3 regions of the Kitasatospora sp. NPDC004723 genome follow, and region 3 is predicted to be linked to each of the others. Evidence: riboswitches for the same ligand, from Rfam matches in the RefSeq annotation. Region 3 holds a riboswitch; each other region holds the start of a gene.

Region 1 (10,017 bases), on a different contig from region 3:
CCGGAGTGGACCCGCCGCTACCACGACCCCGACCCGGAGCGGCGGGCCTTCGGCGGCCGGGCGGTCGTCACCCTGGAGGACGGCACCGTGATCGAGGAGGAGCTCGCGGTCGCCGACGCCCACCCGGCCGGCGCCCGCCCCTTCGACCGGCCCGCCTACGGGCGCAAGTTCCGCACCCTCACCGAGGGCCTCGTCACCCCCGCTGCCCAGGGCCGCTTCCTGGACGCCGCCGACAACCTCGCCGAACTGCGTGCCACCGACCTCGACGAGCTGTTCCCCGCCGTCGACACCCCGGCCGTGCGCGAGTACGACGAGACCCTGCCGAAGGGCCTGTTCTGATGCTGCACACCCGCACCACGCCCGCCCAGCGCCGCCGCGCCCTGCGTGAACGGCTCTCCACCGGACGGCTGCTGACCGTGCCGGGCGCGCTCAACCCGCTCACCGCCCGGCTGGTCCAGGACCTCGGCTTCGAGGCCGCCTACCTCTCCGGCGCCGTGCTCGCCGCCGACCTCGGCCTGCCCGACATCGGCCTGACCACCGCCACCGAGGTCGCCGCCCGCGCCCAGCAGACCACCCGGGTCACCGACCTGCCCGTGCTCGTCGACGCCGACACCGGCTTCGGCGGACCGCTGAACGCCGCCCGCACCGTCCAGCTGATGGAGGACGCGGGCCTGGCCGGGCTGCACCTGGAGGACCAGGTCGCCCCCAAGCGCTGCGGCCACCTCGACGGCAAGACGGTCGTACCGCGCGAGGAGATGGCCCGCCGGCTGCGGGCCGCCGTCGACGCCCGGCGCGACCCCGGCTTCCTGCTGATGGCCCGCACCGACGCCCGCGCGGTCGAGGGCCTGGCCGCGGCGATCGACCGGGCCAAGGCCTACGTGGACGCCGGGGCCGACGCGGTCTTCCCCGAAGCCCTCGCCGGTGAGGCCGAGTTCGAGGCGTTCCGCAAGGCCGTGGACGTCCCGCTGCTCGCCAACATGACCGAGTTCGGCAAGGGCCCGCTGCTGGACGCCCGCACCCTGCAGGACCTCGGCTACGACATCGCGCTCTACCCCGTCACCCTGCTGCGCCTGGCCATGGGCGCCATGGAGGACGGACTGCGCACCCTCGCCGCCGACGGCACCCAGGCCGCCCTGCTCCCCCGGATGCAGACCCGCTCCCGGCTCTACGAACTCCTCGGCTACGCCGACTACACGGCCTTCGACACGGCCGTCCTCGACGCCACCCTGCCGCCGGGCGCCTGACGGGCGGCAGCAGCACCCCCGAGCGCACCTCGACGTCATCGGCACCGGTACGGGCGACCCGGACCACGACGGCCGGGAGGGCGGGCACACCGGGCGCCCGCCCTCCCGGCTGTGCGTCAGCCGGCGAGTTCCTCGCGCAGGCGGCGGGCCGCGGTGACCAGGCTCTCCAGGGAGGCGCGGGCCTCGGTCCAGCCGCGGGTCTTCAGGCCGCAGTCGGGGTTGACCCAGAGCCGTTCGGCGGGGATCGCCGCCAGCCCGGCGCGCAGCAGCCGCTCGGCCTCCTCCGTGCTCGGCACGCGCGGGGAGTGGATGTCCCAGACGCCGGGGCCGACCTCGCGCGGGTAGCCGGCGGCGGCCAGTTCGCCGGCCACCTCCATGTGGGAGCGGGTGGCCTCCAGGGAGATGACGTCGGCGTCGAGGTCGTCGATCGCGGTCATGATCGCGCCGAACTCGGCGTAGCACATGTGGGTGTGGATCTGGGTGTCGGCGCGCACGCCCGAGGTGGCGAGCCGGAAGGCCTCGGTGGCCCACTCCAGGTAGGCCGGGCGGTCGGCGGTGCGCAGCGGCAGGGTCTCGCGCAGCGCGGGTTCGTCGACCTGGACGACGGCGGCGCCGGCGGCCTCCAGGTCGGTCACCTCGTCGCGCAGGGCCAGCGCCACCTGGCGGGCGGTGTCGGCGAGCGGCTGGTCGTCGCGGACGAAGGACCAGGCGAGCATGGTGACCGGGCCGGTGAGCATGCCCTTGACCGGGCGGTCGGTGAGGTCCTGGGCGTAGCGGTACCAGTCGACGGTCATCGGGTGCGGGCGGGAGATGTCGCCGGCGAGGACCGGGGGCCGCACGTAGCGGGTGCCGTAGGACTGCACCCAGCCGTGCCGGGTGGCGAGGTAGCCGGTGAGCTGTTCGGCGAAGTACTGGACCATGTCGTTGCGTTCGGGCTCGCCGTGCACGAGGACGTCCAGGCCCGCCTTCTCCTGGTAGGCGATCACCTCGCGGACCTCGGCCTCGATGCGCTCGCGGTAGGCGGCGGCCTCGATCCGCCCGGCGGTGAGGTCGGCGCGGGCGGCCCGCAGCTCGGCGGTCTGCGGGAAGGAGCCGATGGTGGTGGTCGGCAGCAGCGGCAGGCCGAGGCGGGCGTGCTGGGCCTCGGCGCGCCGCGGGTAGGCCTGGGTGCGGCGGGCGTCGGCCCCGGTGACGGCGGCGGTGCGGGCGCGCACGGCGGGGTCGCGGGTGATCGGTGAGGTGGCGCGGGAGGCCAGGTCGGCGCGGTTGGCCGCGAGTTCGGCGGTGATCGCGCCGGTGCCCTCGCGCAGGCCGCGGGCGAGCAGGGCGACCTCCTCGGCCTTCTGCCGGGCGAAGGCGAGCCAGCGGGCGATCTGCGGGTCGAGGTCGCGCTCGGCGGTCGCGTCGATCGGCACGTGCAGCAGGGAGCAGGACGGCGCCACGTCCACGTGGCCGGCCAGGCCGAGCAGGGTGGCCAGGGTGGCCAGCGACCGCTCCAGGTCGTTGATCCAGATGTTGCGGCCGTCGACGACACCGGCGACCAGGCGCTTGCCGGGCAGTCCGCCGACGGCCGCGAGCTCGTGCAGGTTGGCGGCGGCCGGTCCGGTGAAGTCCAGGGCCAGGCCCTCGACGGGGGCCTTGGCGAGCACCGGCAGGGCCTCGCCCAGGCGGTCGAAGTAGCTCGCGACCAGCAGCTTGGGCCGGTCGGTGAGGGCGCCGAGGTCGCGGTAGGCCCGGGCGGCGGCGTTCAGCTCGGCCGGGGTGCGGTCCTGGACGAGCGCCGGCTCGTCGAGCTGGACCCACTCGGCGCCGGCCGCGAACAGGTCCGCCAGCAGCTCGGCGTAGACCGGGAGCAGCCGGTCCAGCAGGGTGAGCGGCTGGAAGTCCCCGGCCACGCCGGGGGCGGGCTTGGCCAGCAGCAGGTAGCTGACCGGGCCGACCAGCACCGGGCGGGCCCGGTGGCCGGCCGCCAGGGCCTCGGCCAGTTCGGCGACCGGCTTGCCGGAGTTCGCGGTGAAGGCGGTGCCGGGGCCGAGTTCGGGCACCAGGTAGTGGTAGTTGGTGTCGAACCACTTGGTCATCTCCAGCGGCGCGGCCTCCTGGGTGCCGCGCGCCATGGCGAAGTAGCCGTCGAGCGGGTCGGCCTCGACGGCGGCCCGGTGGCGGGCGGGGATCGCGCCGACGGCGACGGTGGTGTCGAGCACGTGGTCGTAGAGCGAGAAGTCGCCGGTGGGGACCTCGTGGACGCCGGCCTCGGCGAGCCTGCGCCAGCTCTCCCGGCGCAGTCCGGCGGCGGCGGTGTGGAGGGCGTCGGCGGTGACCGTGCCCTTCCAGTAGCCCTCGATCGCCTTCTTGAGTTCCCGGTTACGGCCCTGCCTGGGGTAGCCGTGGACGGTGGCCGTGGTCGCCGCGGCCGCGGACTTCGTGGTCAAGGGACTCTCCTTCGCGAGCCTGTCTCCTGGACCCGGCGACGACACGGGGGCACGAAGGGGTGACGGACCGGACGGGCACCCGCGCCTGCGCACGGCTCCGCCTGGTCTGCACGCCGACCCGCCCACGAGGTCACCGGGATGGCCGCGCGCGATCGGTCGCGCACGGGCAGCGGGCAGGTCTTCGGACTCGCGGGCACGCCCGCCCTCGTCGAGGGCGGACACCTACTGGCCGTCGCTTCCCAGACCCGTCCCGGGTCCAGTGCGTATGACGGCGTTCGTTCCCACTCACCGCTGCGGGGCAGTCCCGGACTGGCCAGTCGAAAGGCGTCACCGGGTTCCCTCTTACGACGTCCTGTCTGGCGGACAGGACGAACCAGCTGCCCGGCCAGCCTAGAGGCTGGGTGGCCGCCCCGTCACCCGGATATCCCCGAACGTCCGTCCAGCGGTACCGTCGCGCCCCTGTGCTACGTCAAGCACGTTGTCGTAGCCTGCCGGGATGAGCGAACGCGTAGTGCCCGAACCCCAGCGGCGGCGCCGACGGCCCACCAAGCAGGGGGTGGTGCTCTCCCACGAGCTGATCGTCGGCACGGCCCTGCGGCTGATCGGGCAGCACGGAGCGGAGGCGCTGACCGTACGCCGGCTCGGCACCGCGCTGGGGGCCGATCCCAGCGCCGTCTACCGCTACTTCCACAGCGCGGACGACCTGCTGCTCGCCGTCGCGGACGAGCTGATCGGCCGCGCCCAGGAGGGCTGGCGGGCCACCGGGGACTGGCGGGCGGACCTGCGGGCGATCGGTCTGCGCATCCACGCCAGCTACCAGGCCCACCCGCAGGCCGCCCTGCTCGCCGCCCACCGCACCACCGGGCGCACCCACGAGATCGCCGCCGTCGAGGCGATCCTCGGCGTGCTGCGCACCGCGGGATTCCCCGACCCGGAGGCCGTGCGGATCTACCACGCGTTCGTCGACCAGAGCCTCGGCTTCGCCGCGCTGGACGCCGCCGCGCTCGCCCTGCCCGCCGCCGCGCAGACGGCGGACCTGAGGGTCTGGCAGGCCTCGTACGCGCGGGTCGACCCCGCGGCCAACCCGCACATCGCCGCCACCGCGCACCTGCTCGCCGCCGACATGCGGCGCAGCGGCTACCCGTTCGCACTGGACCTGCTGCTGGACGCCGTCGAGGCCCGGCTGGCGGCGCGCTGAGCGCGACCGCCGGCCGGGCGGGCGGGGGATACGGACGGCTGACGCTCGGGCGCCGGGCGGCCGGGCCGGGTCAGTCGGCCGCGTGGACCAACTCGCCGCCGACGTAGGTCCGCAGGACCCGGGCCCCGGCGATCCCGTCGGCCGGGCCGGTGAGGATGTCGCGGTCCAGCACGACCAGGTCGGCCCACCGGCCCGGGGCGAGCACCCCCGCGTCGTCGACGCCGTTCACATGCGCGGAGCCGGCCGTGTAGGCGGCGATCGCGGAGGCGAGGTCGAGCCGCTGCTCGGGCAGGAACACCCGGTCGTCGGTGGCGTCCGGCTCCCTCCGGTTGACGGCCACGTGCAGTCCGGCCAGCGGGTCCGGGCTGCTCACCGGCCAGTCGCTGCCCGCCGCCAGGGTGGCGCCCGCCCGCTGGAGCGCGCCGAACGGGTACTGCCACGCGGCGCGCTCCGGGCCGAGGAAGGGGATGGTCAGCTCGTCCATCTGCGGCTCGTGCGCCGCCCACAGCGGCTGGATGTTGGCGACGGCGCCGAGCCGGGCGAAACGCGGCACGTCGTCCGGGTGGACCACCTGGAGGTGCGCCAGGTGGTGCCGGGTGCCGCGCCGGCCGTTGGCGGTGCGGGCGGCCTCGACCGCGTCCAGCGCCTCGCGCACCGCCCGGTCGCCCAGCGCGTGGAAGTGCACCTGGAAGTCCAGTGCGTCCAGGTCGGTGACGTACCCGCGCAGGGCGAGCGGATCGACGAAGCTGAGGCCGGAGTTGGCGGTCGCGCAGCCGCAGCCGTCGAGGTAGGGGCTGGTCATGGCGGCGGTGAAGTTCTCCGCGATGCCGTCCTGCATGATCTTCACCGAGCCGGCCCGGAACCGTCCGTGCGCCAACGCGGCGCGCCGCTCGACGAGTTCGGGGATCTGCTCGGCGCCCCGGTCGCGGTCCCACCAGAGCGCTCCGGTCACCCGGGCGGTCAGCGCGCCCGAGCGCGCGGCGGCCAGGTAGGCGTCGGACGGGTCGGGCTGGCCGTTGAACTCCCCGAGCAGGGCGTCCTGCCAGCCGGTGACGCCGAGCGAGTGCAGCAGCCGCTGCGCGCGCAGCAGCCCGTCCAGCCGGTCGGCGGCGGTGGCCGGCGGCAGCAGCCGGGCCACCAGGGCGGTGGCGCCTTCCTGGAGGGTGCCGCTCGGGGTGCCGTCGGGCTCCCGCTCGATCCGTCCGTCGGCCGGGTCGGGGGTGTCGCGGTCCAGGCCGGCCAGCTCCAGGGCCCGGGTGTTGGCCCAGGCGCCGTGGTGGTCGCGGTTGGTCAGGTAGACCGGGCGGTCCGCGACGACGCTGTCGAGCAGTTGGCGGGACGGCAGGCCGCCGTCGAAGCTCTCCATCGACCAGCCGCTGCCGGTGATCCACTCCTGCTCGGGGTGGGCCTCGGCGTAGTCGCGGATCCGCGTCAGGTAGTCGGTGACGCCGACCGTGCCGGTGAGGTCGCAGGCGGCCAGCTCGGCGCCGCCGAAGACCGCGTGGACGTGCGCGTCCTGGAAGCCGGGAAGCAGCAGCTTTCCGGCGAGGTCGACGACTTCGGTCCCGGGACCGATCAGCTCGCGGACCTCATCGTGGCCCACGGCGGTGATCCGTCCACCGGTCACGGCCAGGCTGGTCGCCCGGGTCCGGGCGGCGTCGCCGGTGTGCACGGGGCCGCGGGTGAAGACCAGATCGGCCTTGGTCATGGGTGGTGCTCCGTTCTCGGGTGGTACGGGGTCGTGCGGGGTCGTGCGCGGTGGTACGGAGTCCTGCGGGGTGGTGCGAGGCGGTTCAGGTGGTACGAGGTCAGCGGGTGCCGCCGAGGAAGTACGGCGAGCGCCGCCGCCAGCGGGCCCAGGCCGCCGCGGGCAGGCCGCTGACGATCATCAGTACCACCACCGAGAGCTCGAACCAGCCGTTGTCGGCGGAGAGTTCGAAATGGTCGGTGGAGTCGTAGAAGGTCCAGGCCAGATAGCCGCCGACGACGAGCAGCGTCGCCGCGCCGAGCAGCGGGCCGACGACCGCCCGCAGGCCCTCCAGCAGGTCGGTGCGCAGCAGGTGGCGGAAGCGGACGGCGGCCGCGACGGCGGTGAGCGCGTAGTACAGGGCGACGATGATGCCGATCGCGTTGACGGCCGCCGCGATGAGGTCGTTGACGGTCGGGACGGCGACCGAGCAGAGCGCCAGCAGCACCGCGACCCCGGTGATCAGCAGGGTGCCGGTGGCGGGCGTCGAGTGCCGGGGGTGCAGCCGGGTCCACACCGGGCCGAGCACGCCGTCGCGCCCCATCGCGTAGAGCCCGCGGGCGGTCGGGATCACCGAGGACTGCAGCGAGGCCACCGCGGAGAGCATCAGCGCGATCAACGGCAGCGCGGCCAGCGGCTGGTCGGCCAGCCGGGCTCCGAAGTACGCCAGACCGTGCGCGCCGTTGTCCGCCAACTCGCCGAGCGGGAGTACCCGCTGGAAGGCCGTTCCGGCGAGCAGGAAGAGCAGCAGCATCACCACCAGGGCGAGCGTGCCGCCCCGGGAGGCGTCCCGCGGGTCGCGGACCTCCTCCCCCACACTGAACACCGACTCGAATCCCCAGTAGCAGAACACCGCCAGCACCATGCCCTGCGCCAGGGCCTCGAAGGACGGGATCGCGAAGGGGTTGAACCACTGGAGCGAGAACGGCTGGTCGCCGGCGAACAGCCCGTACCCGCAGAAGCCGAGCAGCACCGCGTACTCGAAGACCAGTAGCGCCTTCTGCAGCCGGGCGGCCAGGTCGAGCCCGCGCACCGCGACCAGCGCGGCGCCGATCAGGACGACCAGGCCGATCAGGGTGCACTGGACGGTCGAGTCCGCGTCGAGCCGCAGGCCCGCGATGCTGCGCAGGTGGGCCAGGTCGAGGAGCTGGACGATCGAGGAGCCGGTGACGGTCGTGGTGTAGGCCATGAACACCACGGTGCCGACGGTGTTCACCCAGCCGGTGAGGAAGCCGAGCCAGGGGTTGAGCGTGCGGCCCACCCAGCGGTAGCTGCTGCCGGCGTCCGGCTCCGAGGCGTTCAGCCGTCCGTAGCCGCCCGCGATGGCGAGGACCGGGAGGAAGGCCAGCAGCATGATCGCGGGGAGGTGCAGCCCGACGACCCCGGCCATCAGGCCCAGGCCGATGCCGATGCTGCTGGTCGCGGCGGTGCTGGAGGCGGCGATGGCCGCCCCGTCGAGGAGGCCGAGCGAGCGGCGCATGGAGAGGTGGGAGCTGTCGGCGTCCGTTCTCGGACCGCCGCCCGTGGCCTTCACCGTCGATGCCAAGGGATCACCGCCTTGAGGGTGGGGTGGGGGTGGGGGAAGTGCGAGCCATGAAACCGGGGGCGCCGGGACACGTCAATGCTGTTGTCATAAGGGAGGGGGCGCCGCCCCCCGGCGCGCGGAACAATGGTGAGCGCCCTTACGCCACCGCCCCGGCCGGTCGTACGGTCGCCATCGGCCGACCGTTTCCGACCGCCGCTCCCGGTCCAGGAGGGCCCATGGAACCCCGCTGCCCCATCACCCACGTGCTCGACACCCTCGGCACCGACCTGCACGCCGAAGCCGCCCATCTGCGCACCCACGGCCCGGCCGTCCGGGTCGAACTCCCCGGCCGGGTCCTGGCCTGGTCGGTGACCCGCGCCGACGTCGCCAAGCGCCTCCTCACCGACCCCCGGCTCGCCAAGAACGCCCGCCGCCACTGGCCCGACTGGATCGACGGCCGGGTCGGCCCGGACTGGCCGCTGGCCAGCTGGGTCGCGGTGGAGTCGATGTTCACCAGCGACGGCGAGGACCACCACCGGCTGCGCACGCTCACCTCGCCCTCGTTCGGCCCGCGCCGGGTGGAGGCGCTGCGGCCCCGGGTGCGGGCGATCACCGCCGCCCTGGTCGACGGGCTGCGCACGGCGGCGCCCGGCGAGCGCGTCGACCTGCACACCCGGCTGTCCTATCCGCTGCCGACCACACTGATCTGCGACCTGTTCGGAGTCCCGGAGGAGCAGCGGCCCGAGGTGCGGCGGGTGGTGGACGGCGCCCTGGAGACCGACGCCGCCCCCGAGCACGCCAAGGCCCTGCTCGACGACCTGTTCGCCGCGATGGCCCGGCTGGCCGCCACCAAACGGGCGACGCCGGGCGACGACATGACCAGCGACCTGATCGCCACCCGCGACGCCCAGGGGTCCCGGCTGAGCGAGCCGGAGCTGGTCTCCACCCTGATCCTGATGATCGGTGCCGGGTCGGAGACCACCGTCAACCTCATCGACCACGCGGTGGCGCTGCTGCTCGCCCACCCCGGGCAGCTGGCGCTGATCCGCTCCGGCGAGGCGACCTGGCGCGACGCCATCGAGGAGACGCTGCGCCTGGAGGCACCGGTGATGCACCTGCCGATGTACTTCGCGGCCGAGGACGTCGACCTCGGCGAGGGCGTGCTGATCCGCGCCGGCGAGCCGATCCTGTTCGCCTTCGGCGCGCCCGGGCGCGACCCGGCGCTGCACCCCGACCGGCCGGAGGAGTTCGACCTCACCCGGCCCGACAAGACCCACCTCGCCTTCGGCCACGGCCGCCACTACTGCCTGGGCGCGCTGCTCGGCACGATGGAGGCCGAGGAGGCGCTGAGCGCCCTGTTCGGCGCCTTCCCCGACGTCGAACTCGCCGTTCCGGTGGAGGAGTTGCTCCCGCAGGAGTCCTTCATCGTGAACGCCCTGCAGGCCCTGCCGGTCCGGCTCACGCCCACCACCGGGTGACCGCCGCGCGGGCGCCGGCGCCGACTGTCGGTGGCACCGCCTACCGTACGCCCATGAAAAATCACCCCACCGTGGTACGCCTGGAGCCCTGGTCCGAGCAGGACGCCCCGCTGCTCTCCGCCCTCAACGCACCGGAGCTGATGACCCATCTCGGCGGCCCGGAGACCGAGGAGAAGCTGGCCGACAGGCACCGCCGCTACATCGCCCTCTGTGCCCAACCGCCCTCCGAGGGGCGGATGTTCCGGATCGTGCTGCTGCCGGAGGGTACGGCGGCGGGCGGCATCGGCTTCTGGGCACGGGAGTGGGAGGGCGAGGAGGTGTACGAGGCCGGCTGGGCGGTGCTGGCGGCCTTCCAGGGCCGCGGGGTGGCGACGGCCGCCGCCCGCGCGGTGG
Region 2 (10,017 bases), on a different contig from region 3:
TGTCGCGGTCTTCGGAGCTCATTACTGGCAGGCCTCGCAGGACTCGGGGTTCTCCAGGGAGCAGGCCAGCGCGGCCTCCTCCTCCGGGGTGAGGGTCGGCGTGCTCGCCGGGATCGTGTCGGCCGGAACGGGCGCGGCGGCGCGGGCGGTGCCCGAGGCGGCCTGGGCGATCCGGGTGGCCGGGCGCGAACGCAGGTAGTAGGTGGTCTTCAGACCGACCTTCCAGGCGTAGGCGTACATCGAGCTGAGCTTGCCGATGGTCGGCGCGGCCATGAACAGGTTCAGCGACTGGCTCTGGTCGATGTACGGCATGCGGGCCGCGGCCAGGTCGATCAGCGCGCGCTGCGGCAGCTCCCAGGCGGTGCGGTAGAGCGAGCGGACCTCGGCGGGCAGCCAGCCGAGCTCCTGCACCGAGCCGTTGGCGTCGCGCAGCGCGTCGCGGGTCTGCTGGTCCCAGACGCCCAGCTCCTTGAGGTCGCGCACCAGGTAGGGGTTGACCTGGAGGAACTCGCCGCTCAGGGTCTCGCGCTTGAACAGGTTGGACACCTGCGGCTCGATGCACTCGTACACGCCGGCGATGGACGCGATGGTCGCGGTCGGCGCGATGGCGAGCAGCAGCGAGTTGCGCAGGCCGGTCCCGGCGATCCGGGTGCGCAGCGCGGCCCAGCGGTCGGCCCACTCGGGCGCGGCGCTCGGGAAGTGGTCGATGTGCAGCTCGCCGCGGGCGGCGCGGGTCTCGCCGTAGGCCTCGTGGCGGCCCAGCTGCTCGGCCAGGTCGGCGGAGCGCTCGTACGCGGTGAGCATGATGCGCTCGGCGATGAGCGTGGACAGCCGCGCGGCCTCGGCGGAGTCGAAGTCGATCCGCAGCTTGAAGAAGACGTCCTGCAGGCCCATCACGCCGAGGCCCACCGGGCGCCAGCGGGAGTTGGAGGCGCCGGCCTCGGGGGTCGGGTAGAAGTTGATGTCCACCACGCGGTCGAGGAAGGTGACGGCGGTGCGGACGGTGGCGTCCAGGCGGTCCCAGTCCAGCGCGTTCAGCAGGTCGTCGGCCGACGCGCCCTCGGCGACGTGGGCGCCGAGGTTGACCGAGCCGAGGTTGCAGACGGCGGTCTCGGAGTCGTCGGTGACCTCCAGGATCTCGGTGCAGAGGTTGGAGCTGTGCACCGTGCGGCCCGGCAGCGCGGTCTGGTTGGCGGCGCGGTTGGAGGCGTCCTTGAAGGTCATCCAGCCGTTGCCGGTCTGCGCCAGGGTGCGCATCATCCGGGCGTAGAGGGTCTGCGCGGGGATGGTGCGCACGGCCTTGCCGGCCAGCTCGGCCTTGCGGTAGGCCTCGTCGAACTCCTCGCCCCACAGGTCGACCAGCTCGGGGACGTCGGCGGGGGAGAACAGCGACCAGTCGGCGTTGGCGTTGACCCGGCGCATGAACTCGTCCGGGATCCAGTGCGCCAGGTTGAGGTTGTGGGTGCGGCGCGCCTCCTCACCGGTGTTGTCGCGCAGCTCCAGGAACTCCTCGATGTCCGCGTGCCAGGTCTCCAGGTAGACGCAGGCCGCGCCCTTGCGGCGGCCGCCCTGGTTGACGGCGGCGACCGAGGAGTCCAGGGTGCGCAGGAAGGGCACGATGCCGTTGGACTTGCCGTTGGTGCCGCGGATCAGCGAGCCGCGGGAGCGGATCCGGGAGTAGGACAGGCCGATGCCGCCGGCGTGCTTGGACAGCCGGGCGATCTGCGCGTAGCGCGAGTAGATCGAGTCCAGGTTGTCCAGCGGGGAGTCCAGCAGGTAGCAGCTGGACATCTGCGGGTGCCGGGTGCCGGAGTTGAAGAGGGTCGGCGAGGAGGTCAGGTACTCCAGCCGGCTCATCAGGCGGTAGAGCTCGGCGACCTCGGCGACCGACTGCTCGCTGTCGCCGACCGCCAGGCCACAGGCGACGCGGAGCAGGAAGTACTGCGGGGTCTCGACGACCTTGCGGGTGATCGGGTGGCGCAGCAGGTAGCGGGACTGCACGGTGCGCAGGCCGAAGTACTCGAAGCGGTCGTCGCCCCGGGGGTCGACCAGGGCGTCCAGGGCGGCGGTGTGCTTGGCGACGAAGTCGGCGGTGGTGTCGCCGATCAGGCCCTCGGCGTGGCCGACCGCGATCGAGGTGGAGAACGAGACCACGCCCTGGCTCGCCGCCTCGTCCACGATCTCCAGCGCGAGCAGCCGGGCCGCGAGCTTGGAGTACTGGGGGTCCTCGGCGATCATCGACGCGGCGGCGTCGACGGCCAGCCCGCGCAGCTCGGCGAAGTCCGATCCGGCGTGGCGGCCGCGCAGCGCGGCGGCGGCGACATGGCCGGGGTCGACCTGGGGGAGGTCGGTGCTGCGGTCGGTCAGGAGGCGCAGGAGCGCACCGCCGGGGTCGGAGACCGTCGGGTCGGCGGGGGCGGAGCTGGAACCCTGGGCGGGCAGGGTGGCTGAGGCAGCGGTGGTCAAGGCGCTCTCTCCTGGCGGCGGTCGGCGGCGGTGCATCGGGTACCGGGCCGTTCGGGGCAGGGGAACTCGCCACACGGGCCCGAAGGCGCCGCGCGTGCCGTCCCCGGCCCGCCCGCGAGGCCCGGAAGGTGGTGCTGGTGCCATGGCCCCTGCGGGGAGGCTTCGGCACGCCGTCGGCAGGTACTCGGACTCGCGGCGTGCCTGGGGAGGCGGCCGCACACCGCTGCGGGGCAGTCCCGGATTCGCACCGGGTTCCCCTGCGTCGACAGCAGGGACGAGCATACATCTAGTGGTGCTCGCTCGATGCGACACCACATCTTGTGCAGCGTGGCGTGTTGCTCCCATGACCGGTGGTACCGGGACGGTCCCGTGGGCGCCTGCGCGGGGCCGTGTTCTGAAACGGATTGGTCACCGATCGGCCTCTCGTCCGGTGCATGCCCTACGATCTCGGCACATGAGCGAGGGAACGGGCGCTCCGGGGGACTGGGCCGGTAGGGCCGTGCCGCCGGAGCAGGGTCAGCAGCCTGGTGCGCCGGGGCAGGTGCCGCAGCATGGGCAGCCGCCGGTGGCGCCGCCCGGTGGTTTCGGGCCGCCCCCGACGCCGTACGCGCAGCCGGGAGGGGTGCCGCCGCAGGCTCCTCCGCCGGCGGTGCCGCACCTGCCGTCCGGCACGGTGCCGTACCCGCAGCCGGGGCCGGTGCCCGCGCCCCAGCCAGGGCCGCCGCCCGTGTCGCAGCCGCCGCAGCCGCAGCCGGTGGCCGGTGGGCCGACCCCGTTCGCCCCGCAGTGGCCCCAGCAGGGGGCCCAGCCGCCCGCGCCCGCGCCGTCCGCGACCGAGCCGGACTGGAACGCGATGGCGGACCGGCACGCCTCCGAGTCCCGCCGCCGCAAGCGGCGGTGGATCGGCGCCGTGGTGGCGGCCGCCGTCCTGGTCGGCGGGGTCGTCGGGGCCGCGGTGTGGATCAACGGCCGCGACAAGGGCGTCGACCCCAAGCCGATCGTGAGCGCGTCCACCACGGCCGGCAGCCCGTCCGCCACGGCCACCCCCACCGAGCAGGCGCTGGCGGTGATCTCCGACGCCGCCACCGACAGGCTGCCGGTCGACGCCGCGACGCTGTTCCCGGACCAGACCCGGACCGTCGACGGCAAGGTGTGGACCCGCCAGGTGACCGGCGCGACCGCCCCCTGCTCCAAGGCGACCACCGGCGGGCTCGGCCTCGCGCTCGGCGACGACACCTGCCGCTCGCTGGTCCGCGCGACGTACGTGAACGGCGAGAGCGCCGTCACGGTCGGCGTCGCGGTCTTCGACAACAAGGCGGGCGCGGACCGGGCGCTCGGCCGGCACGCGGGCCTGATCCAGGGCCTGTCCGGCACCGGGGTCGCGATGTTCTGCGTGACCGACAAGTCGGGCTGCGCCGAGACGCACGCGGCGATCGGCCGCTTCGGCTACTTCACGGTGGCCGGCTCGCTGAAGCAGGGCGAGGACCAGAGCGACCAGCTCGCGGCGGCCGCCGCCGTCTCGCTGGCGGGGCGTACGAAGGACGTGCTGCTGGCCCGGGGTTCGCGCGCGGGCTGACCGTCGGTCAGGGGGCGGCGGCCCAGGGGTGGTCGGTCGGGGGACGGCCGAGGCGGTCGGATAGGATGACCGCCCTCGGGGGAGGGATGTGGCCCCCCGTGGCCGCCCGGACGGGGAATCAGCGAGCAGGAGGTACCGCGCGGTGAGCGCTGCCGCCAATGCGACCACCAGACGGCGCAGAGCGGCGGGCCGCAGGCGCGGAACGGGCGAGCCCGTTCCGGACATGCTGCTGCCGGCGCCGCCCACTTCGCAGGAGAAGTACAGCTACACCATCCGCCACCAGTGGGTGCTGACCCTCTGTTCGATGGTGAGCTTCGGCTGCCTGGTGCTCAGTCAGGCCGAGCTGTACCTGTTGGGGTCGTGGTTCTGGCTCTGTGTGCCGTTCCTGCTCTTCACGGTCGTCTACTACGTGGTGTCGCTGCGCGTGAACAGCTTCACGCCCAACTTCGACATCAGGGAGCACCGCCGGCTGGTGCGGCAGTGGGACCCCGCCGAGTACCCGACGGTGGACGTCTTCCTGCCGGTCTGCGGCGAGCCGATCGAGGTGCTGCACAACACCTGGACGTACGTGCGCAAGCTGGCCGAGCACTACCCGGGCCTGGTCATGCCGTACGTGCTGGACGACGCGGCGAGCCCGGAGGTCGAGGCGATGGCCGCCGACTTCGGGTTCCGGTACGGGGTGCGGGAGAACCGCGGCTGGTTCAAGAAGGCCGGCAACCTGCACTACGGGTTCGGCCGCTCGGACGGCGAGTTCATCCTCATCCTGGACGCCGACTTCGCGCCCCGGCACGACCTCCTGCACGAGGTGCTGCCGTACCTGCGGCGGGACCCGAAGCTGGGCATCGTCCAGTCGCCGCAGTTCTTCCGGGTGCTGGACTCGCAGAACTGGATCGAGCGCGGGGCCGGCGCCATCCAGGAGCTGTTCTACCGCTCGGTCCAGGTCGCCCGGCAGCGCAACGACGGCGCGATCTGCGTCGGCAGCTGCGCCGTCTACCGGCGGGCCGCGCTGGTGGAGAACGGCGGCACCACGCTGATCGCCCACTCCGAGGACGTGCACACCGGCTTCGACCTGCGGGCCCTCGGCTGGGACCTGCAGTACATCCCGGTGGCCCTGTCCACCGGCGTCTGCCCGGACAACGCCGCGGCGTTCCAGAACCAGCAGTACCGCTGGTGCATGGGCTCGATGTCGCTGATGACCAGCCGCAAGTTCTGGCAGACCAGGCTCGACTTCACCACCCGGCTCTGCTACGTCTCCGGGTTCCTCTACTACATCCACACCGCGCTGCTGACCTTCGCGCTGCCGATGCTGCCGATCATGCTGCTGCTCTGGCGGCCGGACCTGCTGCAGGTCCAGCACCTGGTCCTGGTCATCCCGAGCCTGGTGTACGCGACCCTGATCTTCCCGCTCTGGCACCGGGCGCCGTACCGGCTGGAGGCCTGGGCGGGCCGGATGATGTACGGCTGGGCGCACTTCTTCGCGGTCTGGGACCTGATCCGCGGGCGCCAGCGCGGCTGGCAGCCGACCGGCTCCGGCAAGGCCAGGAACCGGCAGCGGCGGTTCTGGGCCGGCATCGTGGTCTGGGGCGGGGGCACCGCGCTGATCTGGGTGGTCGCGGCGGTCTACCGGATGTTCACGCTGTACCCGCTGGACTTCGCCCTGGTGCTCTCCTCGGGACTGTTCTACGCGGTGACGGTCGGCCGCATCCTCATCCAGCCCCGATCCCAGGACGCCGTGGCATGAGCCTCCCCACCAGCACCGCCGGCGCCGGCCGCCGGGCGAGTGCCGCACTGTTCCGCGCCCTCGCGGCGGCCCTGCTGGTGCTGCCGCTGGCCGCCTGCGACCTGCTCGCCGAGAAGCCGCTGGGCCCCGCGGCGGCGGCCGGCGCCGCCGCCGCGCCCTCCGCGGGGAGCACGGCCGCCGGCAGCCCGTCCGCGGGCAGCACGGCCGGCACCGCCCCGGCCACGCCGACCAGGACCGCCACCGCCGACGCCAAGCTGCCCTACGACGTCCGCCCGCTGCTCAAGCCGGCGAACAAGTACCTGGGCGTGGCCGTCGACGGCGCCCCGCAGTCGATGGCCGGCGTCGACGAGTTCGCCGGCCGGATCGGCAAGCGGCCCAACATCGTCGAGTACTACTCGGGCTGGGGCGACGAGTACGACGTCAACGGCGTCACCAACGCCTGGCAGGGCGGCGCGCTGCCGTTCATCGCCTGGGAGCCCTACAAGACGCCGCTGGCCGACATCGCGGCCGGCAAGCACGACGACTACGTCAAGCGCTACGCGGCGGCCGTGCGCAACACCAATGTGCCGGTCGCGATCAGCTTCGCCCACGAGTTCAACGGCACCTGGTACGACTGGGGCACCAAGACCACCACGGCGGCCGACTTCGTCGCCGCCTACCAGCACCTGCACGACGTCTTCACCCAGCTCGGCGTCGGCCAGGTGATCTGGGTCTGGAGCCCGAACAGCATCAACCCGGTGCCGACGGTGGCGCTCAAGCCGTACTACCCCGGTGACACCTACGTGGACTGGGTGGGCATCGTCGCCTACTACACCCACCTCGAGGCCGGCACCTTCGACACCCTCTACACGCCCACCCTCACCCAGATCCGCACCTTCACCAACAAGCCGTGGATCATCGCCGAGACGGGCTCCGAGCCGGGCACCCGCAAGGTGTCCGACATCTACAACCTCGCCGCGAACGTGATCAAGCGTCCCGACTGCCTGGGCTTCATCTGGTTCAACCTCAACAAGGAGGTCGACTGGCGGATCGAGGGCGACCCGCAGTCCCAGAACGCCTTCAAGCAGGCGGTGTCCGACGGCCGCTACAGCTTCGATGTGAAGAGCCCCTGATGACGTCCATCCCCACACCCCGCAACCGCATCGCCGAGGACGCGCCGGTCCGGGTACCCGACACCGGCGGTTCGTGGTTCGAGAGCCGCCGGCCGTCGCCGCCGGTCCCGCACCACGGGGAACGGCCCGAGGAGGGCGGGCGGTTCACCGAGGACCCGGCCGGGGACGGCCCGGCCGAGGGCGACCCGATCGACGAGGACCCGCCGGAGGACGATCCGGCCGAGGACGACCGGCCCGACGCCGACGCCCTCGCCGAGGAGGACCCGTCCGAGGGCGAGCGCCCCGAGGGCCCCGGCTACACCCTGCCGCCGGTCCCCGAGGCCAGCTGGACGCTCGACCCGGGCCGCCGCCGCTCGTGGATCAGCCGCGCGCTGCTGCTGGGCATCCTGCTGATCCAGACCGCGATGTCCGTCCGGCTGTCGAACACCGCGTTCCAGGACGAGGCGCTCTACATGTACGCCGGCCACGCGCAGCTCTCGCACTGGCTCTACGGCACCCCCGTCCCGAAGGACTACAACACCTACTTCTCCGGCGCGCCGACCCTGTACCCGATCGCGGCCGCGGTGCTGGAGAACCACTTCGGCATGCTCGGCGTGCGGCTGTTCAGCCTGGCCTGCATGCTGGGCTCGACCGCCGTGCTCTACGGCTTCACCCGGCGCCTGTTCAACGAGCGGGTGGCGCTCGGCGCCGCGGCGATGTTCGCGGTGACCCAGTCCACCGTGGTGCTCGGCTTCTTCGCCACCTACGACGCCCCGGCGGTGCTGCTGCTCGCCCTGGCGATCTGGCTGGTGGTGCGCACCGACCGGGCGCCCGCGGCGGCCGTCCTGCTCGCCGCCCCGTTCGCGGTGCTGGCGGTCGGGCTGAAGTACGCCTCGGCGCTCTACCTGCCCAGCCTGGTGCTGCTGGCGGTGCTGACCGGGCGGCGGGACCGCAACCGCCAGCCGCTGCTGCGCGGACTGCTGCTCGCGGGCGGTGCGGGCGGCCTGCTCTGGCTGGGGATGACCTTCACCGACGTCCTCAAGGGTGTTCGGGCGACCACCACCCAGCGCGCCCACGGCACCGAGCCGTGGACCGAACTGGCTCGCCAGTGCGTGGAGTTCGGCGGCCTGATGTTCGTCACCGCGGTCGGCGGCGCGGTCGCGTACGCGCTGCGCGGGCGGATGAACGAGTCGCCGCTGGTGCGCACCATGACCGGGCCCGGCCGCCGCCGCCGGATCCTGCTCGGCCTGCTGCTCACCGGCACCGCGCTGCTCGCCCCCGCCTACCAGATGCACCTCAACACCTCGGTGGCGCTGTACAAGCACCTCGGCTTCGGCCTGCTGTTCGCCGCCCCGATGGCCGGCATCGGCCTGGCCCGGCTGGTCGGCCCGCACTTCCGCCACCCGCAACTGGGCATCCTGCTCTGGGTGGTGACGCTGGCGCTCGGACTCACCCAGTCGACCTGGCGGTTCGACACCTGGCCCGACTCCACCCGGATGACCGAGGTGGTCCGCCAGCACGTGACCAGCACCGGCCGCTACCTGGCCTCGGCCGACAACGTCCCGGTCTACTACACCCGCGACCTGACGCTGCAGAGCCAGTGGACCTCCACCTACGGCATCGGGTACGTCGACCGGGCGGGCGCGCTGCACACCGGCGACGACGGCTACCGGACCGCCATCGCGGACGGCTGGTTCGACCTGGTGGTGCTCGACGGCGTCGCCACCCCGGACACCGACCGGGTGGTGGCGGAGGCGATCGGGCAGAGCCCGCACTACCGGCTGCTCGGGCGCATTCCCTTCACACACGTCGGTGGAACCGGGTACTACCGGATCTGGGTCAAACAGTAGCGATGACCACCCCGATCAGGGCGACGGCCGCGGCGGCGAACCAGCCGCCGGCGCCGAGCCACCCGCCGAAGCCCCCGTTCCCGCCCGCGCCGGCCGCACCGCCCGCCCCGGCGGTGCCGCCGCCGGACGCCGACGAGCGGGTCCCGCAGTGGCGGGCCGCGCTCGGCGTCGCCCTGCCGCCGGCGCTGCTCGCGCTGGCGCTCTGCCTCTACGGCAGCGGGGACCGCCAGCTCTGGCGCGACGAGCACGCCTCCTGGTGGGCGGCCGGCCTGTCCTGGTCCGACCTCGGCGCGCTGCTCGGGAACATGGACCTGGTGCTGGCGCCCTACTACGTGCTGCTCCACCTGTGGACCGCGGTGGCGGGCGACTCCGAGGCCGCGCTGCGGCTGCCCTCGGCGCTCGCCATGACCGCCGCCGCCGGCTGCCTGGCGCTGCTCGGCCGGCGCCTGCTCTCCCCGCGGGCCGGACTGCTCGGCGGCCTGGTGTTCGCGCTCTGCCCCGCGGTCACCTGGTACGGCCAGGACGCCCGGCCGTACGCCTTCGCGGTGCTGGCGGCCGTCGGCAGCACCCTGGTGCTCACCCGGCTGGTCCAGGCCCGTCCGGGGCCGCTGCCGGCCGCGCCGCGCACCGCCCTGCTCGGCTGGGCGGGCTACGGGCTCACCGTGGTCGCGATGGGGCTGACCCACCTGGTGACGCTGATGGTGCTGCCCGCCCACCTGCTGCTGGTGGCCCGGGAGTTCCGCCGCACACCGGCCGCGCCGGAGGAGGACGGCGCCCGCTGGGTGCTGCTCGGCCGCTGGGCGCTGGCCTCGGCGGGGGCGGTACTGCTGCTGAGCCCGCTGCTGCTGCTCGGCGCCGGGCAGAGCGGGCAGATCGCCTGGAACGAGCGGGACTGGTCCGACCTCGGCGCGCTGGTCACGGACCTGGCCGGGTCCACCGCGCTCGGCTGGACCCTGCTGGTGGTGGGCGTGCTGGGCGCGGCGAGCCTGCTGGTGCTGCGCCAGCGGGCGGCCGGTCCGCTGATCTGCTGGGCGCTGCTGCCGGTGCTGCTGACCCTGGGGACCACGCACTGGCTGCACCTGTTCCTGGCCCGCTACCTGCTCTTCACGGTGCCCGCCTGGGCCCTGCTGGGCGCCGAGGCGGTCGGGCGGCTGCCCGGCCTGGTCGCCCGGTTCGCCGCCTCCGGCACGCCGCCGCGCTGGGTGGCCGGTCCGGCCCCGGTGGTGGCCGCCGTCGCGCTGACCGCCGTGCTCGCCTGGCCCGCCCAGGCCACCGTGCGGCACGACCTGGCCG
Region 3 (10,017 bases):
GGCGGGTTCGTGCCGGCCCTGCGCGCTCAGGGCGGTGGCCAGGTCGTTGCGGGCGTGGCCCTCGCCGCCGCGGTCACCGATCCGGCGGGCCGCCGCGACCGCCGACCGGTCCGCCGCCATCCAGTCCGCCAGGTACGGGCCGGCCTGGAAGTGGCCCCAGAGCGCCACGGGCAGCTGCCAGGCGTGGCCGTCGAGGCCGTGCTCGGCGGCGTACCGGACGGTCTCCATCAGCTGGGGGTGCTCGCTCTCGCACCACTGCCGTGCCTCGGCCGGGGTGGTGAAGCCCGGCGGCTCGTACCAGGGGCCGGCGGCGGTGAGCGGCAGGCGCCGACGCTGCGGGGTGAGCAGGCGGGCCGCCGCCTCCGCGTGGTGCAGGTACCAGGAGCAGAGGCGTTCCCGGGCGGCGGCGCGGTCGGCGGGACCGGTTTCGGCGGTGGCGCGTTCGGCGGCGTAGCAGCGCAGCAGGTCGTGCAGGCGGTAGCGGTCCGGGCCGGCGGGGTTGAGCAGATGGGCGGCGGCGAGGTGTTCGAGCACCGGCCCGGTCGCGGCGGGGGCCGAGCCGGAGAGCGCGGCGGCCGCGGCCGTGCTGATGCGGCTGCCGGGGGCCAGGCCCAGGAGTCGGAAGAGCCGCTGGGCGGTGGGTCGCAGGGCGCGGTAGGAGAGGTCGAAGGCGGCCCGGACGGCCGAGGTGGCGTCGCCGTCGATCTGGAGCGCGGTGAGACGGTCCTCCGCGTCGCGCAGTTCGGCGGCGTGGTCCACCAGGGTGCGGTGGGGTCGTTCCGCGAGGCGGCCCGCGGCGATGCCGAGGGCGAGCGGCAGGTGACCGCAGGCGGCGGCGAGTTCGGCGGCGGCGCGGGGTTCGGCGCGGGTGCGGTCGACGCCGGTGATCCGGGCGAGCACTTCGACGGCTTCGGGCTGGGGCAGGACGTCGAGCACCAGCCGCCGGGCGCCGTCGCAGGCGGTGAGCCCGGCCAGCCCGTCCCGACTGGTCACCAGGGCCAGCGAGCCCGCCGAACCGGGCAGCAGCGGGCGGACCTGCTCGGCGTTGCGGGCGTTGTCGAGCAGTACCAGCACCCTGCGGTCGGCGAGCAGCGACCGGTACAGGGCGGCGCACTCGTCGATGGTGCCGGGTATCTGCTCGCGGTCGGTGCCGAGGGCCCGAAGGAAGCGGGCCAGCGCCTCGTACGGGGCCAGCGGCGGGCCGAAGGCGTACCCGCGCAGGTCGAGGTGGAGCTGACCGTCGGGGAAGCGCTCGCGGACCCGGTGCGCCCAGTGCACGGCGAGGGCGGTCTTGCCCGTCCCGGCGCCGCCGGTCACCACGCCGATGCCGGCGGCGACGACCGGGCCGGCCGGGTCGGCGAGGCCGTCCAGGACGGCGAGTTCCGCCCTCCGTCCGACGAAGGTGGCCAGCGCGGGCGGCAGTTGGGCGGGCCTGGGCACCTGCTGCCGGGTCCCGGGCGAGCGCACCGCCGGGGCGGGCCCGCCCTTCAGCAACTCCTGGTGCAGCACCTGGAGTTCCGGTCCGGGATCGAGGCCGAGTTCGTCGGCCAGCTGTCGCGCGAACCGGCGGTAGGCGGCGAGCCCGTCGGCCTGTCGGCCCGCCCGGTGCAGGGCCCGGACGAGCTGTGTCACGAAGCGGTCCCGGAGCGGGTGTTCGGCGACCAGCGCGGTCAGCTCCGGGACGGTCTGCCGGTGCCGGCCGAGTTCGGCCTCCAGGTCCAGGCAGTTCTCCCAGGCGGTGAGCCGCAGTTCGTTCAGTGCCACCGAGCCGGCCGCCAGCAGGCTGCCGGACAGCCCGTCCAGCACCGGGCCGCGCCACAGGCCGAGCGCCGACCGGAACTCCTGGACGGCTGCGGCGGGTTCGCCGCGCTCGGCCAGCCGGCGCGCCACCGACACCCGGTGGGCGAAGGTCAGGGCGTCCACCTGGTGGCCGTCCGGTGCGATCCGGTAGCCGGGGCCGTCGGTGAGCAGCACCGGCGACCCGTCGTGCGCGGCGGCGAGCTTGCGCCGCAGCAGCCCGGCGAGGTTCCGCACCTGGCGGTGGGCCGTGGCCGGCGGTTCGTCGTCCCAGACCGCGTCGACCAGGCGGGCCACCGGGACGACGGCCCCGGCGTTCAGCAGCAGGGTGCCGAGCATCCGCTCCTGCTTGGCGCCCTCCGTCCGGGTCCGCCGACCGTCGTCGGCCCACACTTCCAGTGGCCCCAGGATCTTGAACTCCATGTGTCCCTCCCGTGGTTGGCCGACGTCGAGGCGCCCGGGCACCTTCGAGGCTTGTGACCATTTCATGACGGACTCGTGTCGACTTTGTGCATCCGGTTGGGAGTCTTCTCCCACCGGCCCCGCTGGGCCGGCTCCCCCACACTCAAGGAGCAGTTGGATGAAGCGCATGAAGCAGGCCGCGGCCCTGGCCGTCGCACTCGGCCTGGCCCTCGTACCCCTCTCGGCGAGCACCGCGCAGGCCGCCGGACCGGCCACCCACAAGGGGATGACCTGGCAGGTGCTCGCGACGGGCCCGGACGGGACCGTCCAGGTCGGCGGCCCCCAGCACTCGACGCCGAGCGACCCGTACAACGGCGACACCCTGCCGTCCGTCTCGCTGCCGGTCCTCTGCATCAACGTGGACGACAGCCCGGCGCCGGACGGCATCAGCATCGGCTTCTACAGCGGCTGGTCCGGCGGCACCGTCGCGCTCAGCCAGCCGGTGAAGGGCTCGCGACTGAACAGCCAGGCCGCCGCGAACAGCGTCTGCCAGGCGTCCTTCGGCATCGGCTGGCGCCAGGCCGAGTTCCACGACGGCCGCTACGGCCCGAACCTGGAGTACGTCGGCGGGTGGAGCTTCTGGGCGTACGGCAACATCAGCCCCAACGCCCGCTTCTGGACCGCCATCAACGACCAGCAGGCCAACCCCTGGAACTGACGGCGGCGCGGTGGTGACGGCCGGGCGGGGCGGTGGGCAGTCCGCCCGGCGGTACCGCCTACGGTGCCGGTGCCGGTGCCGGCCCGGAGCCCTCGGGGCACGGCGTGAGGGCTCCCGTACGAGCGGCCCGGTCACCCTCGGGTGGCCGGGCCGTCCGGCGTTCGGGGTTCCTCGGCGGTACGGGAGGCAGGGCGGGGGTCTCGTCGGCCGGCGGGGACTCCGGGGTGAGGGGCGCGTGGCACGGGGCAGGAACTCCTCTGCCGGGAAGGTGTCATGGGTGCGGGGCGGACCCCGTCGCAGGGGCGGCGCCGGGACAGACCCTCCCATCCGGCGGCGACCGGTGACATCCCAGGTTTGCAGGGGGCGCGACGCCTCTTCCCTGTGGTAGGAGGACGACCTGCTGCGGACCGCTCAACGACCAAGCCCCAGGTCAGTGACCTGGGGCCCGCGTGCTGTCCGGGCGCGTGCCGGGTTCCGGGGCGGGACCGGCCGGGTGGGGGCGTCAGGCCGGGGGACGGCCGAGTCCGGCGGTGTACGGGGCCGCGAGGAGCGCGACGAGTTCGCGGCGGCTGCGGACGCCGGTCTTGGTGAAGGCCGACTTCAGGTGGTCCTGGACGGTGGCCGGGCTCAGGAAGAGCCGGTGGGCTATGTCCCTGGTGCTCAGGCCCCGTACTGCCTGGAGCACCACCTCCTGCTCGCGGGGGGAGAACCGGTGTGCCAGCAGGGACAGCGGGATGACGTCGACCGGGCTCGCGGGCTGGGCGACCAGGGCGACGCTGCCCCGCGGGCTCTGGTCGAGCAGCGAGGCGCGGACGGCGAGCCACTGGCCGCTGGGACGGCGCAGCCGGGCCCAGGCGTGGGCGCCCGCGTTCGCGGAGGGCACGTGGGTGCGGGCCCGCTCCGAGAGGTAGACCAGCGCGGTCGGTACTCCGGCGGGGCGGTACTGCGGCTCGGAGAGTTCCTCGAACAGCTGCCGGGCCCCGGAGTCCGCGGAGGTGAGCTGACCGGTGGGGCCGATGACGGCGACCCCGAGCCAGTACGGTCCGTCCTGCGGGTCCGCTCGGACGTCCTGTCCGTCAGGGCCGCCCGCGGCGGGCAGCGCATAGTCGCGAAGGGCGGCGGCCACCGCCCGGGCGGCCCGTTCGGCCAGTCTCTGCTCGCGCGCGCCGAAGGGCGCCGAACCGGCCTCGCGCATCAAGGCGGCGGCTCCCCACCGCCCGCCGCCGACGTCGAAGTTCATCCGCAGCTCGTCGCCCAGTCCGAACTCGGCGAGCAGCTCCCGGTAGCGCACGCTGCGTTCGGGGCGGCCACCGGTGGCGCGGTGGACGGTCTCCACGACGCGGCCGGCGGCCCGGATGTCGACGAACCGGGTGGTGTCGTCGGACCACATCTCCAACCGGATGGCGTGCTCGAAGGCGGTCGGCTGCAGGCCCTCGGCAACGGTGGAGGTCAGGAAGCCGGTGACCGGATCGGCCCCGTGCAGGCAGCCCGCTTCGGATCCGAGAGCGGGCCCGAGGACGGTGAGGAGCTGCCGGAAGAACTGTTCGAGCGGAAGCTTCGCCGCCGCCAGATCGTCGATCTCTCCCATCATGCGGCGTTCCCTGTCGCGGAATGAGGTCATCTCTTTACCATAGGGCCGAAGTTGGCGTACTCCCCACAGTCCTGGGACGTCGCCGGTCGCCACCGACCGAGGAAGTGCGGCAGTCGCGCCAGGTGCCGGCCGGCACCGACCTGACCACGCCTGATACCTTGCAATCGCCATGGTGTTCGGGAAACCGGTCTGAGTCCGGTGCGGCCCTCGCCACTGTTGCCGCGGAGTACCGCGGCCCTCGCTGACCGGCTCTGCCAGCGGTCAGGACCACTGGGCGGGCTGGAAGAGCCGCCCGGGAAGGTCGGCTGCGGTGTGTCGATGCGGAAGCCAGGAGACCGGCCACGGCGCGACATGTTCCACGAGGGTTTTGGAGAACACGTGCCCAGCGCTCTGCCGCGCCCGTTCCGATCCATGCGTTCCGCACGCCCCGCAGGCCCGACGCGTGTCGGCCGGACGGTCGCGGCCGTCCTGTTCACCGGCGTGCTCAGCGCCTGCGCGGGCGCCCCCGCGCCCGTCGCGTCCAGTGCGACGACCGGAAGTGCCGAGCCGGTCAGCGTGGACAACTGCGGGACCACCGTGACGGTCGGCGCTCCGCCCGACCGGCTGGTGACGCTCAACCAGGGTGCCACCGAGGTGGCCCTGGCCCTCGGCCTGCAGTCCCGCATGGCCGGCACCGCCTACCTCGACGACGCCGTCCCGGAGAAGTGGAAGGCGGCCTACGACTCCGTTCCGGTGCTCTCCAAGGGCTATCCGACCAAGGAGAAGCTCCTCGCGGCCCGTCCCGGCTTCCTGTACGCCTCCTACTCCAGCGCGTTCACCGACAAGGTCGCGGGCACCCGGGAGGAGCTGCGCGGCCAGGGCATCCCGTCGTACCTGTCCCCGTTCGGCTGCTCGGACAAGAGCCAGGTGCCGCCGACGACCTGGCAGGCGATGTGGGGCGAACTGAACGACGTCGCCAAGGTCTTCGGCGTCGCGGAGCGGGCCACCGAGATCCAGCGCCAGCAGGAGCAGCAGCTGGCCCGGTTCACGGCGGCGGCCGCGGGCAAGGACCTGAAGATCCTCTGGTTCGACTCCGACACCAAGACGCCCTACGTCGGCGCCGGCCACGGCGGACCTCAGCTCGTGCTCGACGCCGTGGGCGCCCGCAACGTCTTCGGCGACCTGCCCGGCAGCTGGCAGAACGTGAGCTGGGAGAAGGTCGTCGCCGCGGACCCGGACGCCATCGTGCTCGCGGACGCCGACTCGGACACGGCCCAGTCCAAGATCGACTACCTGGAGAACGACCCGGTGCTGAGCAGGCTCACCGCCGTGCAGCGCAAGGCCTTCGTGGTGGTGCCGTTCTCGGAGTCGACCCCCGGCGTGCGGCTCGCCGACGGCGCCGCCCGGGTGTCCGAGGGGCTGGCCGAGCTGCGCCCGGGTTCATGACCACCGCAGCCCGCAGCGCCGTACGGTCCGCCGGTCCGGGCCGCGCGGCGGCGGCCCTGGCCGTCGCCGCGGCCCTGCTGCTGACCACCGTGCTCCTCGGCCTGGCCGTGGGCTCGCACCACGAGCCGGTCCGGACGGTGATCGATGTCGTGGTGCGCCGTCTCGGGCTGGGCGACCCGCAGGTGACGCTGCTCGACGACCAGATCGTCTGGCAGCTGCGGCTGCCCCGGGTCCTGGGAGCGGCCGCCACCGGCGCCGGCCTCGCGGTCTGCGGCGCGGTGTTGCAGACGCTGACCGGCAACGACCTGGCCGATCCCTTCCTGCTCGGGATCTCGGACGGAGCCGCCGCCGGCGCGGTCACCGTGATCGTGCTCGGCGTCGGCGTGTCCGGCGCCGTGGGCACCGGCGCGGTGGCGACGGCGGCCTTCGCCGGTGCCCTGATCGCCGCCGTCGTCGTGCTGGCACTGGCCGGCGCGCGCACCCGGTCGCTGCCGACCACCCGGACCGTGCTCGCCGGCATCGCCGTGGGACAGATGTGCGGGGCCTACACCTCGTTCGTCGTGCTGGTCCTCGGGGACCGCAACGCGGCGCGCGGTGTCATGGAGTGGACGCTGGGCTCGGTCGCCGGCGTGCGGTGGCCCACCGCCGTCTTCCTGACCGCGGTCGCGCTGGCGGGTGTCACGGTCCTGGCCTCCTCGGCCCGCGACCTGGACGCCTTCGCCTTCGGCGAGACCGCCGCCCGCTCCCTCGGCGTCCACGTCGAGCGCACCCGCTGGCTCCTCGTCGCCACCGCCGCGCTGGTGACCGCGTGCCTGGTCGCCAGCACCGGCGTCATCGGCTTCCTCGGCCTGGTCGTACCGCACGTGGTCCGGCTCGTCTGCGGCCCGCGCCACGCCCTCCTGCTGCCCGTGTCGGCGCTGGTGGGCGCTTCCCTCCTGGTGGGCAGCGACATCGTGGCGCGCTCGGTCCTCCCCGACCGGGAGATCCCCGTCGGCGTCATCACGGCCGGGCTCGGAGCGCCCTTCTTCGCCTGGCTGCTGTGGCGCCAGGGGCGGGCCGACGGGAGCGGTCAGTGACGGCGACGCCCGCCGGGCTGCGCGCGGAGGGACTTCGTGTGCGCATCGGCGGAGCCACGCTGCTCGACGAGGTCTCGCTCGCGTTCGCCCCCGGCCGGGTCACCGGTCTGCTCGGACCCAACGGCGCCGGGAAGACCACCTTGCTGCGCGCGGTCTCCGGACTGACCCGGCCGAGCGCGGGACGGGTCCTCCTGGACGGCGAGGACCTCCACGCGCTCACGGCCCGCCGGCGAGCACGCCAGGTGGCCTTCATGGAGCAGCAGGCGGACACCCGGCTGTCGCTGTCGGCCCGTCAGGTCATCGACCTCGGACGCACCCCGCACCGCGGCCGCTGGCCCGTGCCGGCGGACGCCGCCGCCGACGCCCACGAGCGGGCGGTGTTCGCCGGTGCCGTCGCGGCGGCCGATGTCGGCCACCTGCTCGACCGGTCCTGGCCGACATTGTCGGGCGGCGAGCGCCAGCGGGTCCAGCTCGCGCGGGCGCTGGTGCAGGAGCCCGGGGTGCTCCTGCTCGACGAGCCCACCAACCACCTCGACCTGCGCCACCAACTCGCCTTCCTCGGCACCGTGCGCGGGCTGGGCATCACCACGGTGGCCGCGCTGCACGACCTCGAACTCGCCGCCGCCTACTGCGACGAGGTCGCCGTCCTGCTCGACGGCCGGCTGGTCGCCCACGGGCCCGGCTCCGACGTGCTCACCTCGTCGATGATCGCGGACGTCTACGGCGTCGACGCCACCGTGGAACGACACCCCCGGCACGACCGACCGCACATCCGGTGGAACGGACTGCTCCACGAAAGGACAGCACCATGACCTCCCCGGTCCCGGGCGCCCCCGCCCGCCGCAGCGCCGTGCTCCTGGTCGGCATGTCGGCCGGGGAGGCCGTGCGCCGTGACGAACTTCTCCGCACGGCCGCCTCGCACCGGGCCTCGATCGCGTTCCTGCAGCAGGCGGACCCCTCCCTGTCGGCCGAGCTGACCAGGCTGGCCGACGCGGGCGCCGCGACCGTGGTCGTGATCGGCGTCCGCCTCGCGGCGTCCGGCCCCGCCCAGTCCTGGCTGCGGCGGATCGCCGCGTACTGGTGGCGCGAACGCGCGGGCCACCGCCCCGAACTCCTCGTCGCGACCCGCCTCGCCGACTCGCCGGACGCGGTCGCCACCGTGGCCGCGGCGACGAAGGCCATCACCGGCGAGGAGCCCGGCCTCACCTCCGCGGCCTGGGAGGACGTCCCCGGTCACCGGCACCAGGTCCTGGTGTGCCGCGGCCCGCGTTGCACGGCCAAGGGCGCGGAGGAGGGGCTACGCGCCCTGGTACAGAAGCTGACCGAACAGGGCCTCGGCGACGACGACGTGCTCGTCACCCAGACGGGGTGCCAGTTCCCCTGCAACCAGGCCCCCGTCGTCAGCGTCCAGCCGGACGACATCTGGTACGGGAGGATCGACCCGGCCGCCGCCGGCCGCATCGTCACCGAACACCTCGCCGACGGCCGACCGGTGGAGTCCCACCGGCTCCCCCGCCACAAGAGGGAGCAGGCGGACCACCACGGCTGATCGCGATCACCAGGATCGGGGCGAACTCCATGACCGGCTCACCGCGATCCACCCGCGCCGACCTGCGCAGCCAGGCAGACGGCGGCGCGGAGGGGCTCACGCGATCGGGGACCGCCAGTGCGCGGTGGAGCTGACGACGACGATGCCGACGCCGCCGTGCCGCTGACCGGGTTCGCCGGCGAGGCGGGCGATGGCCTCGGCGTCGGTGACGCGCCGGCGGTCGCGGCCGGTGAGCCGGACGAGAACCGCCCCGCTCCACCCGTCCCCGCCGTGCTGCCGAGCACCGGCCGCCGTTACGGGGCGGGCGGTACCCGCGTCCTGCCGATCAGTGACACCGTCCCGTGTCACCGGGCCGCGGATCCGATCGGCCGCTAGCGTCGGCGGCATGAGAATCCTGGTCACCGGCGGCGCCGGCTTCATCGGCGCCGCCGTGGTACGAGCCCTGGTCGCGGCCGGACACCGCGTGCGTGTCCTGGACGCCCTGCTGCCCGCGGTCCATCCGACCGGGAGGGCGCCCGCGCTGCCCGCGGATGCCGACTTCCGGCGCGGTGACGTCCGGGACGCGGCGACCGTCGAGGAGGCGCTCGCCGGGGTGGACGCGGTCTGTCACCAGGCGGCGATGGTCGGCCTGGGACTGGACCTCCAGGACGCACCGCAGTACGTCGGCTGCAACGACCTCGGTACGGCGGTGGTGCTGGCCGCGATGGTGCGGACCGGCGTCCGGCGGCTGGTCCTGGCCGGATCCATGGTGGTCTACGGGGAAGGGCGCTACCACTGTGCGAAGCACGGCGAGGTGGCACCGGGGCCGCGGCGGCCCGCCGATCTGGACGCCGGACGGTTCGAGCCGCCCTGCCCGGTCTGCGGTGCCCCCCTGCGGCCGGGCCTGGTCGCGGAGAGCGCACCGGCCGATCCGCGCAGCGTCTACGCGGTGACCAAGCTCGGGCAGGAACACCTCTGCGCTGCCTGGGCACGTGTCTGCGGAGGAACCCTGCTGACGCTGCGTTACCACAACGTGTACGGCCCCGGGATGCCGCGCGACACCCCGTACGCGGGGGTGGCGTCGCTCTTCCGGTCGGCCCTCGCCCGGGGCGAGGCGCCCCGGGTCTTCGAGGACGGCGGCCAGCGCCGGGACTTCGTCCACGTCGACGACGTCGCCGCCGCGAACCTCGCGGCGCTGGCGGCCGTGGGTGACCGGCCGCCGGGCAGCGTCCGGGCGTACAACGTGGGCAGCGGCGAGGTGCGCACCGTCGGTGAGATGGCGGCCACGCTGGCTTCGGCCTACGGCGGTCCGGCGCCGACGGTGACGGGCGAGTACCGGCTCGGCGACGTGCGGCACGTCACCGCCGACTCGAACCGGCTGCGCGCCGAGCTGGACTGGCTGCCTCGTGTGCCGTTCGACCAGGGCATGGCGGACTTCGCCGCCGCACCGCTGCGGGTCTGAGGCCGGCTCCGGCGGGCG

The links. A riboswitch is a leader RNA that binds a small molecule or an ion and turns the genes downstream of it on or off. The one in region 3 is predicted to bind cobalamin.
Region 1: it holds a riboswitch for cobalamin, as region 3 does, so the genes downstream of both, metE (5-methyltetrahydropteroyltriglutamate--homocysteine S-methyltransferase) here and ABZW10_RS07285 (ABC transporter substrate-binding protein) in region 3, are expected to answer to the same signal.
Region 2: it holds a riboswitch for cobalamin, as region 3 does, so the genes downstream of both, ABZW10_RS14030 (ribonucleoside-diphosphate reductase subunit alpha) here and ABZW10_RS07285 (ABC transporter substrate-binding protein) in region 3, are expected to answer to the same signal.

Annotation. Positions count from the first base shown of each region.
Region 1 covers NZ_JBEXJT010000019.1:52,942-62,958, forward strand. Annotated here, with positions in the region: gene ABZW10_RS19940 (MmgE/PrpD family protein) at 1-339, shown strand, start outside; gene prpB (methylisocitrate lyase) at 339-1,244, shown strand; gene metE (5-methyltetrahydropteroyltriglutamate--homocysteine S-methyltransferase) at 1,361-3,676, opposite strand; cobalamin riboswitch at 3,831-4,069, opposite strand; gene ABZW10_RS19955 (TetR/AcrR family transcriptional regulator) at 4,173-4,874, shown strand; gene ABZW10_RS19960 (amidohydrolase) at 4,945-6,582, opposite strand; gene ABZW10_RS19965 (APC family permease) at 6,683-8,101, opposite strand; gene ABZW10_RS19970 (cytochrome P450) at 8,383-9,624, shown strand; gene ABZW10_RS19975 (GNAT family N-acetyltransferase) at 9,678-10,017, shown strand, end outside.
Region 2 covers NZ_JBEXJT010000010.1:113,299-123,315, forward strand. Annotated here, with positions in the region: gene ABZW10_RS14025 (ribonucleotide-diphosphate reductase subunit beta) at 1-22, opposite strand, end outside; gene ABZW10_RS14030 (ribonucleoside-diphosphate reductase subunit alpha) at 22-2,442, opposite strand; cobalamin riboswitch at 2,624-2,765, opposite strand; gene ABZW10_RS14035 (hypothetical protein) at 3,194-4,042, shown strand; gene ABZW10_RS14040 (cellulose synthase catalytic subunit) at 4,266-5,783, shown strand; gene ABZW10_RS14045 (glycosyl hydrolase) at 5,780-6,895, shown strand; gene ABZW10_RS14050 (glycosyltransferase family 39 protein) at 6,895-8,724, shown strand; gene ABZW10_RS14055 (glycosyltransferase family 39 protein) at 8,727-10,017, shown strand, end outside.
Region 3 covers NZ_JBEXJT010000004.1:164,507-174,523, forward strand. Annotated here, with positions in the region: gene ABZW10_RS07270 (BTAD domain-containing putative transcriptional regulator) at 1-2,220, opposite strand, end outside; gene ABZW10_RS07275 (hypothetical protein) at 2,378-2,917, shown strand; gene ABZW10_RS07280 (helix-turn-helix transcriptional regulator) at 3,420-4,538, opposite strand; cobalamin riboswitch at 4,662-4,867, shown strand; gene ABZW10_RS07285 (ABC transporter substrate-binding protein) at 4,920-5,933, shown strand; gene ABZW10_RS07290 (iron chelate uptake ABC transporter family permease subunit) at 5,930-7,009, shown strand; gene ABZW10_RS07295 (ABC transporter ATP-binding protein) at 7,006-7,821, shown strand; gene ABZW10_RS07300 ((2Fe-2S) ferredoxin domain-containing protein) at 7,818-8,558, shown strand; gene ABZW10_RS07305 (hypothetical protein) at 8,655-8,906, opposite strand; gene ABZW10_RS07310 (NAD-dependent epimerase/dehydratase family protein) at 8,944-9,999, shown strand.